Hyalangium gracile: one gene and its partners. The protein of the gene in region 3 binds, or shares a complex with, the protein of the main gene of each other region. Links are inferred from orthologs where the notes say so. Each region holds a gene or a part of one and is shown on either strand. Other genes may lie near its edges. The genes, in order: KY572_RS34415, KY572_RS34465 and KY572_RS15140.

Region 1 (5,510 bases), on a different replicon or contig from region 3:
CGCGGCTCTCGATCGCGGCCAACTGCCGCATCTGTCTCATCGAGGCCTCCAACGCGCCCAAGCTGGTGCCCGCCTGCCAGACGCCGCTCGCCGAGGGCCAGGTCATCAAGACCACCACGCCCAAGGTGAAGGAGCAGCAGCGCGCGGTGATGGAGTTCCTGCTGCTGAACCACCCGGTGGACTGCTCCATCTGCGACCAGGCCGGTGAGTGCAAGCTGCAGGACTACTACATGAAGTACGACTACCGCCCCTCGCGGCTCGAGGGCGGTAAGGCGCTGAAGAACAAGCGCAAGGTGCTCGGGCCCCACGTGGTGCTGGATCAGGAGCGCTGCATCATCTGCACCCGGTGCGTGCGCTTCATGAACGAGATCCCCAAGGAGCCGCAGCTGGGCGTGTTCGGCCGCGGCAGCCACGAGCGCATCGACGTCTTCCCGGGCAACGAGCTCAACAGCAACTACTCGCTCAACACCGTGGACGTGTGCCCGGTGGGCGCGCTGCTCAGCCGGGACTTCCGCTTCCGCGCCCGCGCGTGGTTCCTGTCCGCCACCCCGTCGGTGTGCACCGGCTGCTCGCGCGGCTGCAACATCTACGCGGACTGGATGTCCCAGGACACCTACCGCTACCGCCCGCGCGAGAACGAGCAGATCAACAAGAGCTGGATGTGCGATCAGGGCCGGCTCTCGTACAAGTACCTGAACCTGAACCGCGTGCTGAGCGCCTCGGTGGGCCGGCGCGCCACGCAGGCGGCCAACACCGCCCGTCCGGAGCTCTCCCGCGTGGAGGCCGCCAAGGCCGCCGCCCAGGCGCTCAAGCCGCTGGTGGGCAGCGCGCAGCTGGCGGTGCTGGCCTCGCCGGTGTGCTCCAACGAGGACCTGCTGGCGGGCCTGTCGTTCGCCAAGGGCACCCTGGGCGTGAAGGAAGTGTACGTGGGCGGCCGGGCTCCGGGCGCCGCGGACCACTACCTGATGACGGCGGACAAGAACCCCAACCGCAAGGGCCTGGAGCTCATCGCCAAGGGGCTGGGCCTGACGCTCAAGTCCTTCGAGGAGCTGGCGCCCGCGCTGCACTCGGGCAAGGTGAAGGCGCTGTACGCCATCGGCACCGAGGTGCCGGGCGACGCGGAGGCCTTCGCGCAGGCGGTGGCCAAGGCGGAGGTCTTCGTGGCGCAGGCGCTCAACGAGTCGCCCGTCACCGCGCAGGCCACGGTGCTGCTGCCGGCCGCGGCCCACATCGAGGACGAGGGCTCCTTCGTGCAGTTCGAGGGCATCATCCAGCGCTTCCGCAAGGCGTACCCCTCCAAGGGAGACGCGGTGCCGCACTGGCGCTGGGTGTCGGAGCTCAGCAAGGCCCTGGGTGGCGCGGCGGCGTGGAGCTCCGCGCGTGAGGTGTTCCGGGAGCTGGCCTCGCAGGTGGCCGAGCTCTCCACGTTCAACTGGGAGCAGTCTTCTCCGCCGGATCGCGAGAAGCCGGGCATCAACCCCATTCCCACTGGCGCCGACGGCCGTCCCCCGGGCTACCGCGAGTTCGGTACTCCCCGCGTGCGAGGAATCTAAATGAAGCGCGTCATCACAGTCCTCTTCGCCATCGGCTTCATCATCGCCCTGCTCGCGGGCGTGGTGCTGGCCTCCTACGCCGTGGGCGGGCTCGCGGAGAAGCACGGGTTCGCCGGCGCCAGCCGCCTGACGAACATCCTCTTCCTGATGCTCGTCTTCGTGATGATCATCGCCACGCTGCTCACGCTGGCCGAGCGCAAGTGGAGCGCGCTGATGCAGGATCGCATCGGCCCCAACCGCGCGCGCATCGCCCTGCCGGGCCTGAAGAACCGCTCGCTGGCGGGCCTGCCCTTCGTGGCGGCGGACTCCTTGAAGATGCTGACCAAGGAGGCCTTCCACCCGGAGAACGCCAACAAGTTCCTCTTCAACCTGGGCCCCATGCTGGCCTTCGCGCCGGTGTTCGCCCTGTTCGCCATCGTGCCGGCGGGCCCGAGCGTCACGCTGTGGGGCGCCAACGTGGACATGGTGGTGGCCACCCCGGACTTCGGCCTGCTCTACCTGTTCGCCATCGCCTCGCTGGCGGTGTACGGCACGGCGCTGGCGGGCTGGGCCTCCAACAACAAGTTCGCCCTGCTGGGCGGCGTGCGCGCCTCCTCGCAGATGATCTCCTACGAGGTGGCGCTGGGCCTGTCGCTGGTGGGCATCATGCTGGCGTTCTCCTCGGTGCAGCTGCCGGCCATCGTCGGCAACCTGGCGGCGGAGACGGGCGGCGAGTCCTCCGGCCAGGCGCGCTACCTGTGGCAGTGGACGGGCGGCGCCGCGGGCCAGGGCTTCGACTTCGGCCTGCCGGCCTGGGGCATCTTCCTGCAGCCGCTGGGCTTCATCCTCTTCTTCGCCGCGGCCTTCGCGGAGACCAAGCGCGCCCCGTTCGACGTGCCCGAGGGCGAGTCCGAGATCATCGGCTACTTCGTGGAGTACTCGGGCATGCAGTTCGGCCTCTTCATGATCTCCGAGTTCGTGGAGGTGGTGGTGCTCTCGGGCGTCACCGCGGCGCTCTTCTTCGGCGGCTACCACCTGCCCTTCGGCGGCGAGTGGGTGGCCAGCCAGCTCAAGGACTACCCGCTGGTGTACGCCACGCTGCTGGGCACCTTCTTCTGGATCAAGGTCCTGGTGCTCTGCTTCATCCAGCTGCTCATCCGCTGGACGTTCCCGCGCTTCCGCTACGACCAGATCCAGACGCTGGGCTGGAAGATGCTGCTGCCCGTGGGACTGGTGAACGTGTTCGTCAGCGGCGCGCTGGTGCTGTGGGATCCGACGCTGCGCTCGTTGGCGCTGTTCGGCATCCTGGAGATCGGCATCCTGGTGGCGCTCACGCTCTCTCGGAAGGAGAGCGGAGAGACGACCCACGGCCACGGGGACGGGCACGGGGCGCTGGGGCATGGACATGATCCCCACGGGCTGCCCGGCGCCGCGCACGGTCACGCGCTGCCCCACGGCCACGCGGCTTCTCACGCGGGCGGGCACGCGCCGGCGGCGCACGCGGGCTCCACGCATTAGGCATCAGTCTTTCGAGGAAGCGAGACAAGGACGGCCATGGCCTACAAGGCGACCCAAGATCCCCGCACGGATGTCCGCGAGCGGGCCTACCTCCCGGAGCTTCTCAAGGGCCTGGGCATCACCGCGCGTCACTTCTTCCGGAACCTCTTCGGAACGCGGGACACGAACACGCAGGTGATAGACCGCAAGGGCACCAGCCTCATCACCACCGTCGAGTACCCGGAGGAGAAGATCCCCTACCCTCCGGGCTACCGAGGGCTGCACCGCCTGGTGCCTCGAGATGACGGCAAGCCGCGCTGCGTGGCCTGCTACATGTGCGCGACGATCTGCCCGGCGCAGTGCATCTACATCGAGGCGGGCGAGTACGAGCACGACGCCAAGGATGGCGAGTCGCGCGTCATCGAGAAGTTCCCGACCCAGTTCGTCATCGACGAGCTGCGGTGCATCGTCTGCGGCCTGTGCGTGGAGGCGTGCCCCAAGGACGCCATCCGCATGGACACCTACGAGCACACCAAGCCCGAGTACAACCGGCAGGGCTTCGTCTACGACATCCCCAAGCTGCTGAAGGGCCCGGCGGTGTCGCACCCGTCGGATCCGTGGAACAAGCGCGAGGGCTCGGAGCAGCCGCACCACGTGCACAAGGAGGCCCACACGCGCATCGGCGAGGGCCTGGTGCAGCTCAAGACGCCGCACTCGGTGGGCCACGGCCACGAGCCGAAGAAGCTGGGCTCCGGCGAGTCCCAGAAGTCACACCCCACCAAGTAGCAACCAGCCTGACGTGCCTCCGGCCCGCCCTCCTCCGTCCCCGGTGGAGCTGGCGGGCCGGTGCCGTTTCGGGGCTGCCCGGGTGCTCTCTCACCGAATGAGAAAGCTTGGAGGCCTACGGCAGCGCACCTTCCCCACTGGAGACAAGTCCCGTAGGTTGAAGCCTCGATGAAGCGCTACCGCCTCTCCGTGTGCAAGGGCATGGACTGCAAGGGCAATGGGTCCGATGCCGTGTTCGCCGCGGCGAAGGAAGAGCTGGCGAAGCACGCGGTGGGGCCTCGCTGCGAGGCGTACCGCGGAGGCTGCTACGGCTTCTGCCACATGGGTCCCAACGTGGTGATCCGCGAGGACACGGGCCGCAAGCGCGATCCGCTCTCGCCCGAGGACTACCAGCTGATGGGCTGGCCGGGCGAGGTCTACTACTCGCGCATGACGCCGGAGAAGATGCGCCGCGTGGTGGCCGAGCACATCGCGCAGGACAAGCCCGTGCGCGAGTTCTTCGGCGATCCGGACGAGCAGGAGTAGGCCACACCTTCGGGGAGCCCCCTGTCCCGAGCGCGGTTTCCGAACTGGTATGACAAGCAGACAGGTTCGGGAACGACGCGCCCGACGGGCTCCCTCTCCGGCGGCTTCGGAGCGCCGTCGGCTCAGCACTCCTTGGAGGGAGGCTCCAGCTCCTCGCCGAGCGTCCGCCGCAGCGCCTGCGCGAGTCGCCGCATCGCGAACCCCTCGAAGTCATCCACCGGGTCGATGCTCGCGGGGAACACCTCGAGGAGGCTGTCGAGCATGGCCTGCACCCGGCGCAGGCGCTCCTCCGCCCCGGCCGCGCCGCCTGCCTCGTTCTCTGGCGCCTCTTCGAGCAGGAAGGCGGCGTGGATGACGTTCTGCCATCGGTCCTGGCGCATGTCGTTCACTCCTGGGCGCGAGGCCCGGGCTACAGGTGGAAGTGGCCAGCGGCCTCGGGCTGATAGGGCACCGCGACGATGCGCAGGTGGCGGGTGCGCCCGCCGGGCACGGGCCACTCGATGGCCTGGCCCTCGGAGAGTCCGATGAGCGCGCTCCCAATCGGCGCCAGCACGGAGATGCGTCCCTCATCGCTGCTCGCATCCTGCGGGTAGCAGAGCGTGACCTGCCGCCGCTGGCCCGTCTCCACGTCCTCGTAGATGACGGTGCTGTTCATCGTCACCACCCCCGGTGGGACATCATGCGAGCTGCGCACCTCGGCCCTGGCCAGCTCCTGCTCCAGCATCTCGGCCAGCTCCGCGTTCCGCCCGGCGCCATGCACCTCGATCACTCGCTGCAGGCGGTCGAGGTCTGTCTCCGTCACGATGATGCGGCGCTCCTGGGTCGTCATGGGGTGCTCCTCCTGTGCAGAGGGGCCGCGTCGCGGCCCGGGTTCAGTCGAGGTGAGGTGGAACGGGGCCACGGCCCGCCCCGTGGGGCACGGCCGAAGACAGCCTCCCGCTTCCTCCTTCGGAGACGCGCGGGAGTCCCGGAAACGCCGCTCGCCGAGACCTGGAAGTCAGCGACGGGCGGCGTGGAGCCCAAGCCAAGCCGTGGCCTGACTGTGGGCGAACAGCACCCGGCGCACCGCCGCCCCGTGCGTCCACGACTTCATCGGCACTGGGTACGAGGGCTTCACGGGCTCAATCACCTGGACACGTGTGCGTGGCACACATCGCGGATGATAACAGC
Region 2 (5,316 bases), on a different replicon or contig from region 3:
CCGAGACGGGCTTCACCCACGTGAGCCCGGAGGTGTTCGATGCGGGCCACTGGCCGGGCGCCCCTCGGAGCTTCGACACCTACCGCATCCGCCCGGATGGCGTGGTGGAGGTGGAGGGCGCCGCGCACGAGGCCATGGTGCGCGAGAAGGATCGCGGCGCCTTCGACGGGCAGCGGTGGCTGGTGGATCGCCCCCGGGCCGATGGCACTGTCCAGCGCGCCTGCTCCGGCGAGTGCGAGCAGACCGCCGTGTTGTCTTCCTGGCTGGACGCTGTGCTGACGCGCGCCCCCTGACACCGGCTGGAGTAGGGTGCGGCGCCATGTCGACGACGAACACCCAGAGCCTTCAAGAGCGCTACGCCCCCCACAACGCCTGCTTCGGCTGCGGCCCCGCCAACGAGAAGGGCCTGCGCATCCGCAGCCTGCTGGAGGGAGAGCTCGTGGTCGCCGAGTGGACGCCCGCCGAGCACCACCAGGCCGTCCCCGGAGTGCTCAACGGGGGAATCATCGGCTCGCTGCTGGACTGTCACTGCAACTGGACGGCGGCCTACCACCTGATGAAGCAGAGCGGCCAGGAGTCGCCGCCGTGCACGGTGACGGCCGACTACAGCATCCAGCTCAAGCGCCCCACGCCCATGGGCCTGGTGCGCCTGGAGGCCCGGCCCGTGGAGCTGAAGGAGGACCGGGCCGTCATCGAAGGCAAGCTCACGGCGGGCGGCAAGGTGACCGCCCTGTGCCGGGGCACCTTCGTGGCCGTGAAGCCGGGCCACCCCGCCTACCACCGCTGGTAGCCCGGCGCGACGGCTCGCTCAGGCCGCCGGAGCGGGCGCCATGTCGGGGGTGAGGGTCTGCGCCAGCCGGCGTAGCTCATGGCCGTTGAACGGCTTGCGCAGCTCTCGCAGCTGCGGCAGGTCCCCGAACTCCTGGAGCACTTCCTCCCACGAGTAGTCGGAGTAGGCGGAGCAGAGCACCACCCGGAGCTCGGGCGCGATCTTCCGCAGGTGTCGCAGCGTCTGGATGCCGTTCCACCCGGGAGGCATCCGGTAGTCCAGGAACACCATCGAGTAGGGGCGGCCCGTGTTCATGGCGTGCTGCACCTTGGCGATGGCCTCCTGGCCCTGGAAGGCCGAGTCCAGCTCGAACATCGGACTGACGGGAGTGCTGATGGCCTGCGCCGCGCCGAAGAGCACCTCTTCCATGAGATCGAGATCGGCGCTCCGGTCGAGCCGCGGTGGACAGAGAATCCGCCGGAAGTCCCGATGGATCGCTTCGGAGTCATCAATGACGAGAATGCGTCTCGTGCTCTCGGAGCTGCTCATGTCGACTCCTGGGCCGGAAGTCGGGGCCCCCCCATGACATGGGAACTGGAAAATTATTTCTATAATATAAGGGAGACTCCTAATGTGCAGCAGTGGCCACATTGAGGCGGAGCCGAAGGGGCAGGTGCTCCTGGCCGTAAAAAACCGAAGGCCCCGGCACCTCCGATGGGGGAGGTACGCGGGGCCCTGGGCTCACCCGGTATCGGGAGATGTGCGCTACTTGTTCATGGAGGCCAGCAGGTTGTGCTGGGCCGCGGTGGGGTTGGGCTCGCCCTTGTCGGCGATGCGGTGCACCTGCCGGCCGATCTTGTCCTGCAGCAGCATGAGGCCGTCGAGCACCTGCTCGGGGCGCGGCGGGCAGCCGGGGATGTAGACGTCCACCGGGATGATGCGGTCGATGCCCTGGAGCACCGCGTAGTTGTCGTAGAAGCCGCCGGAGGAGGCGCACACGCCGAAGGCGACCACCCACTTGGGCTCGGTCATCTGCTCGTACACGCGCTTGAGGATGGGGGCCTGCTTCAGGTTGATGGTGCCCACCACCATGAGCATGTCCGCCTGGCGGGGCGAGAAGCGGGGGAACTCCGCGCCGAAGCGGGCGATGTCGTAGCGGCTGGCGGCCACGGACATGAACTCCATGCCGCAGCACGCGGTGGCGAACGGATAGGTGAACAGCGAGTACTTGCGGGCCCACCCCAGGCCCTTGGAGACCATCCGCTGGAAGAAGCCCATGGCCTCGTCGCGGCGGGTGGCAATGACTGGAGCGTTGTCGATCTCAGAAGCCATGTGTCCTCAGTGCTCCCACTCGAGAGCGCCCTTCTTCCATACGTAGATAAGGCCCACCACCAGCGTCGCCGCGAAAACCACCATCTCGGCGTAGCCGAACCAGCCGAGCGCCTGGAAGTTCACCGCCCAGGGGTACAGGAACACGGCTTCCACGTCGAACACGATGAACAGCAGCGCCACCACGTAGAACTTCACCGCGAAGCGCTGGCGCGCCAGACCGCTCGACTCGGAGCCGGCCTCGAAGGTGGCCGACTTCACGGCGCTGGGCCGACGGGGACCGAGCAGGCCCGCGAGCGTGGGGATGATCAGCGCCAGGATGCCCGACAGCAGCAGCACCACGGCCATTGGCAGATAGGGAGCGAGGGGAGTGCTCATCGGCGGCGGACCATAGGAAGACCCGCCGCGCGCTGTCAAAGAGAAAGTCCGTCCTCGCCGAGGCCTAAACCGTTGAGATGACAGTGAAAAGCCAGCCCGCGCGCGGCCCCTTCCGCCGCGCTGCCCGGCCGGTGCCCGGACGGGCGGCAGAGAGTGCGACCGGGCGCGCACTGTGGGTTTGACGCTCTGCGCCCGTGGGGCCTACCGTCGCATCCGTTTCGCTCGAGGTACCGGGAGAAGAAGGCATGTGGGGTCGGCTCAGTCTTCGGTGGCAGGTCGCGCTGGCGGTGCTGGTGCCCTCCCTCGTCATTTCCGCCCTCAGCAGCTTCTACTTCCCGAAGCAGCAGGGGGAGATCGGGCTGAACCGGTTGAGGGAGCGCGCCAAGGCCGTGGGGCTGCTCGCCCAGGAGCAGACGGCGTCCATCCTCGAGGGGCCCGAGGCCGAGCGCCAGGAGCGCTTCAGGCACCTGTTCGCCCTGGTGGACAAGGGCGGCAACGTGGTGAGCCAGGCGGTGCTCGAGCCCAACGGCAGCCCGCTCATCCAGCACGGCGCCGCCCTGCCGTCGGGGCTGAGCTCGAGCCGGGCCTCCGAGGGGTGCGCGGACGCGCTCATCAAGGACAAGGACGAGGACAAGGACGTCCTCGTGGTGCGCTGCGCGCTGGCCAATGGGCGCAGCTACGTGATGGGCCTGAACTCCTCCGTCGTGGGGCAAGACGTCCAAGCCTTCATGGCGCCGGGGGCGCTCGTCTTCGCGGGCGCGGCGCTGGTGGGCCTGGTGCTGGCCTTCTTCATCGGCCGGGCCATCACCGAGCCCGTGTCGCGGATGACGCGAGCGGCGCAGGACGTGGCCAAGGGGGACGTGTCCCGCAGCGAGCTGGACGTCACCCAGGCGGCCGGCGAGGTGAAGATGATGGCGCAGAGCTTCAGCGAGATGCTGGGCACGCTGCGCGGCACGGTGGCGGAGCTGGTGTCGCGCACCGAGCAGCTCTCCAGCGCCTCGCGTGGGCTGACGGGGGCCTCCGCGGACCAGGAGCACGTCATCAGCCAGCAGGCGGCGTACGCGCAGCAGATCGCCGCCACCTTCGAGGAGCTGAGCCGCACCGCCGAGCAGATCTCCAGCTCCACCGAGGTGGTGGAGTCCTCCGCCCGCCGCACGCACGAGGCGGTGGCCGAGGCGATGGCCGTGGTGGCGCAGGTGGTGGCCGGCATCAACGACATCCGCATCGAGTCCAAGGGCGTGGCGGACGCCATCGTCGGGCTGAACCAGGACCTGCAGCAGGTGTCGAAGATCGCCCAGGTCATCAACCAGGTGGCGGAGCGCTCGGACCTGCTGGCGCTCAACGCGGCGCTCGAGGGCACCAAGGCGGGCGAGGTGGGGCGGGGCTTCTCGCTGGTGGCCGCGGAGATGCGCAAGCTGGCCGAGAACGTGTCGGGCTCGGCGCGGGACATCGCCCGCATCGTCGAGAAGGTGCAGGACTCGGGCGAGGAGGCCGCCACCAAGGCGCGCGTGGGCATGGCCACCTCGGATCGCGGCGTGGAGGTGGCCGAGCAGGCCTCGTCCGTGTTCGAGCGCATCGTCGAGCTGGCGCGCGGCACCAGCGAGGCGGCGCGGCAGATCACCATCGCCACGCGCCAGCAGCGCCAGTCCAGCGAGCAGGCCGTGCAGGGCGCGCGCAACGTGGCCGAGCTGGTGAAGCAGGGCGTGGACGCCACCGGCCGCACCACGCGCATCGCCCAGGATCTGCAGGCGGTGGCCGAGGGGCTCACCGCCGTCACCAGCCGCTTCAAGGTGGCGCGCGACTGAGCGCCCCTGGCCTACGCGGACTCCTGATCCGGATCCTTGGGGGCCAGCGTGTGCACGTGGGAGAGCAGCTCCTTGAGGGAGAAGGGCTTCTTGAGGAAGCCCGCCCACGAGTAGTCCCTGGCCTTCACCGTGGGGGCGATGGCGCTCATGATGAGGATGGGGAGCTTCTCGAACTCGCTCTTCTGGCGGATGGCCTTGATCGTCTCGTAGCCGTTCATCACCGGCATCATGATGTCCACGATGGCCAGGTCCGGCCGGGTCTCCATGAGGCACTTGAGCGCCTCGCGGCCGTTGCCGCAGGTGAGGACCTTGTAGCGCTCCTCCTCGAGGATGGCCTTCACCGCCTCCACGATGTCCAGCTCGTCGTCGACGATGAGGATGGTCTTCATGACTTCCTCCGCCGCAGCAGGCCCCGCCGCTTGGACTTCTTCTTCGCCCCGTCCGAACCCATGGGCGGCGCGACATCCTCCGCGCGGGCGCCCTCGCGCAGCCGGGCGTGGCCGGTGAGGATGGCCTCGGCGCTCTCGAACGTGTCGGCGACGTTGATGCCCTCGTCGGTGATGGCGAACTCGCGGATGCCGCTGTCGTACTGGCTCTCGCGCATCTTCATGATGGAGATGAGCCGGTACAGCTGCGAGCGCAGCTCCACGTAGCGCATGAGGATGATGTTCTCCACGTACGCCGCGGCCTCCGGCAGCGGGGCGTCCACCCCGGAGCTGAGCAGGGGCGTCTCCTCGGAGTAGATGGTGGTGGAGTCCAGCATGCGCAGTTGGTGCGAGAGGGCGGAGAAGAAGCGGCCGATCCGGTCCGGGTACACGGCGGCGGAGCGGAAGCCGGACACCCCGTCGATGAAGAGCCGCAGCCGCTTCACGTTCCGCTCCTGGATGCGCTCCAGCAGCCGCTCGGCGAGCGAGTCCATGTTGTGCTCCAGCGGGGGCTGCCACTGGATCTCGATGAGGCCCTTGTCCACGTACTTCTTGAGGTCCTTCATCCCCACGCCGGCGGCCTTCTCCAGCAGCCGGGGAGGCGTCTCGT
Region 3 (5,487 bases):
CGCAGGCCGTACGCCAGCTGCAGGAAGCACCGCAGCGCCACCGGCACCGGCACGCCCTTGCCTCCACCCGCCTCCAGCTTCTCCTTCAGGCTGCCGCGCAGCAGCTCCACCACGAAGTACGGCCGCGGCGTGTCCACGTTCTGATCGACGATCTGCGCGATCGCCGGGTGACGCACCTGCGCCTGCGCGCACAGCTCCTTCTTCAGCCGCTTGAGCACCTCGCCCCGCTGCAGGAAGGAGAAGTAGCCGAAGATGTCCTTCAGCTCCTTGATGCAGATGTCCAACCCCAGCGCGTTGAACCGCCCCTTGAACACCGTGCCGAGCGGCCCGCTGCCGATGGGATCGAACTTCTGGTAGCGCAGATCCAGCTCGGTCCCCTTCGGGGCGGCGACCGGCGCGGCGGACGGAGTGGAGGGAGGGGGCATGGAGGCAGGCGCAATCGGAGAGGTGATGGAAGGAAGCGGAGTGGACACGGGAGCCGCCACCGGAGGCGCGCTCACCGGCGCCACCGACGGCATCGGCGGAATCACAGGCTCCACCGTGGGCAGCGCCGTGCGCGAGGCCCGCGCCGCCGGCAGCGGAATGGGCGGCGGCGCCGACGAGCGCGCCACGTCCGACTCCTCCAGCATCAGCTCCGGCGGAGGCGGCGGCATCATCCCCAGCTCTTCCAGGCTGCCCGCCTGCGTGGCCTCGTCCTCGCCCAGAATCTGATCGGCGAAGAACTCGCCCACCTCCAGGGTGAACTTGTCCAGGAAGTCCCCGTCCACGACGCGCTCGCCCTGATCGGTGAGCTTGAGCTGCGCCTCGCGATCCATCGCGATGTAGTGGAACTTCCGCAGGAAGAAGAAATAGCTGTCGAACTCCAGTGACACGGACGGCTCGAGCGCGGCCTTCACATCGGCCAGCTTGTTCGAGCGTCCCAGGCGCCCGTTCTCCCTCAGGTTCCGAAGGATGAACAGCGCCTCGCCACTCACGGTCTCGCGGTTGACGGCGGGCTTGAGCATGGGTGCCGGCGACTTTACGTCGGCTCCGCGCCCCGCCGTCAAATTTCCAATGGAATGAAATGCCCCCCCAGGTCCACTCTGTGTCCGGGGGCCTACTTCCCGATGCGCAGGAGCTGCTTCACCGTCTCCAGCACCTCGACGAAGCGCACCGGCTTGCGCAGGAAGATGTCCACCCCCAGTTGCATGGCCCGGTCCTGCGCCTCCTTGCCCCCCGCCGAGATGGCGATGATGGGGATGGTGCGCAGCTTCTCCTCCTCGCGGATGCGCTCCACCAGGGCGAAGCCGTCCATCACCGGCATGTACAGGTCCGTCATCACCAGGCTGAAGCGCTGCTCGTGCAGCAGGGCCAGCGCGTGGTGCCCGTCCGGCGCGAAGTGGACTTCCAGAGGCACCTTGCCCGCCAGCTCCCCGCTCGCCAGCTTCTTCAGGACGTAGGCGTACATCTCGATGATGTGCGGGTTGTCCTCGACGATGAGCACACGGTAGCCCTCGGGATTGATTCCCGCCGGGAGCTGCCCGTCGCTGTGAGGTCCCGCCGCACTCAAGAGGTCACCCTAATTCGTCGGTCCTGCTCGGCCTGTCGCGCGGGCCCATCCCCCCGAGTCTCCGGCCCGCCGGCCTCGGCCGGACGCTGAACTCTCCGACTTCTACCGGATCCGGGAGCCTCGGAAAAGAAAGTGCCAAACCGCTTCGTCCAGACGCCGAACGCTCGCCCGGGGCACGTGCGCCGCCCCCCGCTGATCGCGGCACCCGGACCGGCCGTGCGTGCGGGCCCATAACAAGGGCTTGAATTCCCTCGGCAATTCGCTGATGGGCGCGTCGAGGAACTTCGAGGGTTTATGTTGACAACGCAGCCATCTGGGCAATACGAAGCGCCCGCCATGGCGGAGCCCCTGTTCACCCCTGAAGAGCAGAAGAAGTTCGACGCGGGGATCGCGGAAATCCTCTCCCACTACCCGCCCGATCGGAAGAGCGCCGGGATGCTGCCCGCGCTGCGGCTGCTCCAGGATCTCAAGGGCTGGCTGCCTCCCGAGGGCATGCGGCTCGTCGCCAAGCATCTCGAGGTGACGCCCGAGCGAGCCTACGAGGTGGCCAGCTTCTACGTGATGTACCACCTGAAGAAGCCGGGTAAGTACGTCATCGACGTCTGCACCAACCTCTCCTGTGCCCTGTGGGGCGCGGAGAAGATGCTCGCCTACCTGGAAGACAGGCTCGGGCTGACGGCAGGCGAGTCCAACGAGAAGTTCACCCTGCGGGAGACCGAGTGCCTGGCCTCGTGCGGCACCGCCCCCTGCCTGCAGGTCAATGAAGAGCATCACGAGAGCCTGACGAAGGCGAAGCTGGACGAGTTGTTGGCGAAGCTCACCTGATCGGCCTCCTTTCAAGGAACTGACCGCACATGGCGACAACGGCCTTTGAACCGATCATCTCCGGCGCCTGGGGGCAGCCGAAGTCCTGGACGCTGGACCACTACCGCAAGCGCGGGGGCTACGAGGCGCTGAAGAAGGCGCTGGAGATGCAGCCCGCCGCCATCATCGACGAGGTGAAGAAGTCCAACCTGCGCGGGCGCGGCGGCGCGGGCTTCCCCACCGGCCTGAAGTGGAGCTTCGTCCCCAAGGACAGCCCCAAGCCCAAGTACCTGGCCGTCAACGCGGACGAGTCCGAGCCGGGCACCTTCAAGGACCGGTACATCCTCGAGCTGGATCCGCACATGATGCTCGAGGGCATCGCCATCGCGTCCTACGCGCTGGGCGTGCACACCTGCTACGTGTACATCCGCGGTGAGTTCAAGTTCCCCGCCGAGCGCACGCAGGCCGCCATCGACGAGGCGTACAAGGCCGGCATCTTCGGCAAGACGGTGCTGGGCAAGGACTTCCAGCTCGACTGCTACGTGGTGCGCGGCGCGGGCGCGTACATCTGCGGCGAGGAGACGGCGCTGCTCGAGAGCCTGGAGGGCAAGAAGGGCTGGCCCCGGCTCAAGCCGCCCTTCCCCGCCGTGGTGGGCCTGTTCGGCAGCCCCACGGTGGTGAACAACGTGGAGACGCTGGCCAGCGTGCCGCACGTCTTCTCTCGGGGCTCGGACTGGTACGCCAAGCTGGGCACCGACAAGTCCGGCGGCACCCGCCTCGTCTGCCTGTCCGGCACGGTGAACCGGCCCGGCGTCTACGAGGTGGACATGGGCACCACCATCACCCAGCTCATCTTCGACGACAAGTACGGGCGGGGCATGCCGGCCGGCCGCAAGGTGAAGGCCGTCATCCCCGGCGGCTCCTCGGCGCCGGTGCTGGGCGCGGACGAGCTGGACGTGGCGCTCGAGTTCGAGGCCCTCAAGGTGAAGCAGACGATGGCCGGCTCCGGCGGCGTCATCGTCATGGACGACAGCTCCTGCATGGTGCGCTGCCTGTGGCGCGTGGCGCGCTTCTACGCCGAGGAGTCCTGCGGCCAGTGCACCCCGTGCCGCGAGGGCACCCCGTGGCAGACGCGGCTGCTGCGCAAGATCGAAGAGGGCCGCGGCGAGCCGTCGGATTTGGAGCTGCTCAGCAACGTGGCCTCGTCCATCGCGCCGTACCCGCCGATCGGCCTGGGCAACACCATCTGCGCGCTGGGTGACGCGGCGGCGCTGCCCACGCACTCCTTCCTGATGCGGTACCGCGCCGAGTTCGAGGCGCACATCCACGAGAAGCGCTGCCCGTTCGGCGACAAGCCCTGGGGTGCGTTCGGAGACTGGTCTTGAACATCGAACAGGTCCTCTTCGGAGCCTTCGCGGTGCTGACGCTGCTGTCGGCCTCGCTGGTCATCTTCGCCAAGAGCCCCATCAGCTCGGCCATGGCGCTGGTGTCCACGTTCTTCTTCCTGGCCGGCATCTACGTGCTGCTGTGGGCGCACACGGTGGCGGCGCTCCAGGTGCTCGTGTACGCGGGCGCCATCATGGTGCTCTTCCTCTTCGTCATCATGCTGCTCAACCTGGGAGAGGAAGCCGCCGGGCCGCGGCTGACGTTCTCGCGCATCCTCGGGGGCGGGGCGGCCATCGGGCTCTTCGTGGTGCTGGCGCTGGCCATCGCCCGGGTGCCCAACCGGGTGCAGAGCCTGAGCCTGGCTCAGCAGCAGACCTTCGGCACGCTGCGGGCGATTGGCGAGTCCATCTTCACCACGTGGCTCCTGCCCTTCGAGGCGGTGAGCCTGCTGCTGCTGGTCGCGATGGTGGGCGCCGTGGTCGTCGCCAAGTCGAGGATCTGAGCCATGGTTCCCATCTCCTACTACCTGTTCCTCGCCGCCGCGCTCTTCTGCCTGGGCATGTTCGGCGTGCTGGTGCGCCGCAACGCCCTGGTGGTGTTCATGTGCGTGGAGCTGATGCTCAACGCGGCGAACCTCACGTTCCTCGCCTTCGCGCGCATGCGCGGTGACACCATCGGCCACGTGTCGGCCTTCTTCGTCATCGCCGTGGCGGCGGCCGAGGCCTCCATCGGCCTGGCCATCGTCATCGCCGTGTTCCGCAGCCGAGGCAGCGTCAACATCGAAGACATCAAGACGATGAAGCACTGACGCGGTCCCCCGCCCTTCCAGAGCCTCCGCATGGACCTCCAAGCCCTCTTCAAGACCGCGCCCATCGCCCCCGAAGTCATCTCCCAGTCGCTGTGGATGATCATCGCGCTGCCGCTGCTGGGCGCGTTCGTCTGCGGCGTGTTCGGCCGGATGCTGGGCCGCGCCAACGTGCACCTGGTGGCCTGCGCCGCCGTGGCGGGCTCCTTCGTGCTGTCGGTGATGGCCTTCTGGGCCACCAGCGCCACGGACGCCAGCAACGCCCCGCTGGCCATCATCCAGAACACCTTCGGCGGCGCTCAGTCGCGCTACGTGCTGTGGAATGACCTGGGCACGTGGTTCAGCGCGGGTGACTTCCGGGTGAACTTCGGCCTGCTGGTGGACCACCTGTCCGGCACGCTGCTGCTGGTCATCACCGGCGTGGGCTTCCTCATCCACCTGTACTCCACCAGCTACATGGAGCACGACGACGGGTACTGGCGCTACTTCGCGTACCTCAACCTGTTCGTCGCGATGATGCTGACGCTGGTGATGGGCGACAACCTCGTCCTGCTCTTCGTGGGCTGGGAAGGGGTGGGCATGGCCAGCTACCTGCTCATCGGCTTCTGGTACACGGACGCGGCCAAGGCGTGGGCGGGCCGCAAGGCGTTCATCACCAACCGCATCGGCGACTTCGCCTTCCTCATCGGCTCGTTCCTCATCGTGCTGATGGTGGGGGCCTTCGTGAAGCAGGCCAATGACGCGGACCTGCAGCCGGTGGGCAGCTCCATCCCGCGGTACACCGCCGGCCTGGAACAGCGCGGTCCGCTCACCTTCCACGGCCTGGAGACGATGGCGCGCTCGCTGCCGGACGCCAACGGCGTGGTGAAGCTGGACACGCCCATCAGCTCCGGCCCGCTGGAGGGGCGCACCTACGGCGGCATGCTGACGGTGGCCCTGCTGC

Evidence for each region.
Region 1: the proteins of KY572_RS15140 (region 3) and KY572_RS34415 are in contact, whole or in part, in a cryo-EM structure (PDB 7NYH), measured with the Escherichia coli proteins. The link is inferred for Hyalangium gracile from one-to-one orthologs.
Region 2: the proteins of KY572_RS15140 (region 3) and KY572_RS34465 are in contact, whole or in part, in a cryo-EM structure (PDB 7NYH), measured with the Escherichia coli proteins. The link is inferred for Hyalangium gracile from one-to-one orthologs.

The regions. Positions count from the first base shown.
Region 1 is NZ_JAHXBG010000022.1:32,253-37,762, reverse strand. Bases 803-3,801 are described here. They hold KY572_RS34415 (complex I subunit 1/NuoH family protein), read left to right. Parts: upstream 803-1,553; coding sequence 1,554-3,050; downstream 3,051-3,801. Other genes in these bases: KY572_RS34410 (NuoI/complex I 23 kDa subunit family protein), read left to right, coding at 3,087-3,801; KY572_RS34420 (2Fe-2S iron-sulfur cluster-binding protein), read left to right, coding at 803-1,553. Also shown: more of KY572_RS34420, read left to right, coding at 1-802; more of KY572_RS34410, read left to right, coding at 3,802-3,815; KY572_RS34405 ((2Fe-2S) ferredoxin domain-containing protein), read left to right, coding at 3,984-4,340; KY572_RS34400 (hypothetical protein), read right to left, coding at 4,463-4,720; rnk (nucleoside diphosphate kinase regulator), read right to left, coding at 4,750-5,169. UniProt on the Escherichia coli protein: NDH-1 shuttles electrons from NADH, via FMN and iron-sulfur (Fe-S) centers, to quinones in the respiratory chain. The immediate electron acceptor for the enzyme in this species is believed to be ubiquinone.
Region 2 is NZ_JAHXBG010000022.1:43,740-49,055, forward strand. Bases 793-3,597 are described here. They hold KY572_RS34465 (NADH-quinone oxidoreductase subunit A), read right to left. Parts: upstream 2,477-3,597; coding sequence 2,108-2,476; downstream 793-2,107. Other genes in these bases: KY572_RS34455 (response regulator), read right to left, coding at 809-1,318; KY572_RS34460 (NADH-quinone oxidoreductase subunit B), read right to left, coding at 1,535-2,101; KY572_RS34470 (methyl-accepting chemotaxis protein), read left to right, coding at 2,722-3,597. Also shown: KY572_RS34445 (sulfatase-like hydrolase/transferase), read left to right, coding at 1-293; KY572_RS34450 (PaaI family thioesterase), read left to right, coding at 320-790; more of KY572_RS34470, read left to right, coding at 3,598-4,281; KY572_RS34475 (response regulator transcription factor), read right to left, coding at 4,293-4,670; KY572_RS34480 (ATPase domain-containing protein), read right to left, coding at 4,667-5,316. UniProt on the Escherichia coli protein: NDH-1 shuttles electrons from NADH, via FMN and iron-sulfur (Fe-S) centers, to quinones in the respiratory chain. The immediate electron acceptor for the enzyme in this species is believed to be ubiquinone.
Region 3 is NZ_JAHXBG010000006.1:531,105-536,591, reverse strand. What follows is about bases 2,489-5,487. They hold KY572_RS15140 (NADH-quinone oxidoreductase subunit J family protein), read left to right. Parts: upstream 2,489-3,734; coding sequence 3,735-4,241; downstream 4,242-5,487. Other genes in these bases: nuoL (NADH-quinone oxidoreductase subunit L), read left to right, coding at 4,578-5,487; nuoK (NADH-quinone oxidoreductase subunit NuoK), read left to right, coding at 4,245-4,547; nuoF (NADH-quinone oxidoreductase subunit NuoF), read left to right, coding at 2,489-3,738. In the rest of the region: KY572_RS15160 (serine/threonine-protein kinase), read right to left, coding at 1-1,004; KY572_RS15155 (response regulator), read right to left, coding at 1,097-1,549; KY572_RS15150 (NADH-quinone oxidoreductase subunit NuoE family protein), read left to right, coding at 1,886-2,374; more of nuoF, read left to right, coding at 2,404-2,488. UniProt on the Escherichia coli protein: NDH-1 shuttles electrons from NADH, via FMN and iron-sulfur (Fe-S) centers, to quinones in the respiratory chain. The immediate electron acceptor for the enzyme in this species is believed to be ubiquinone.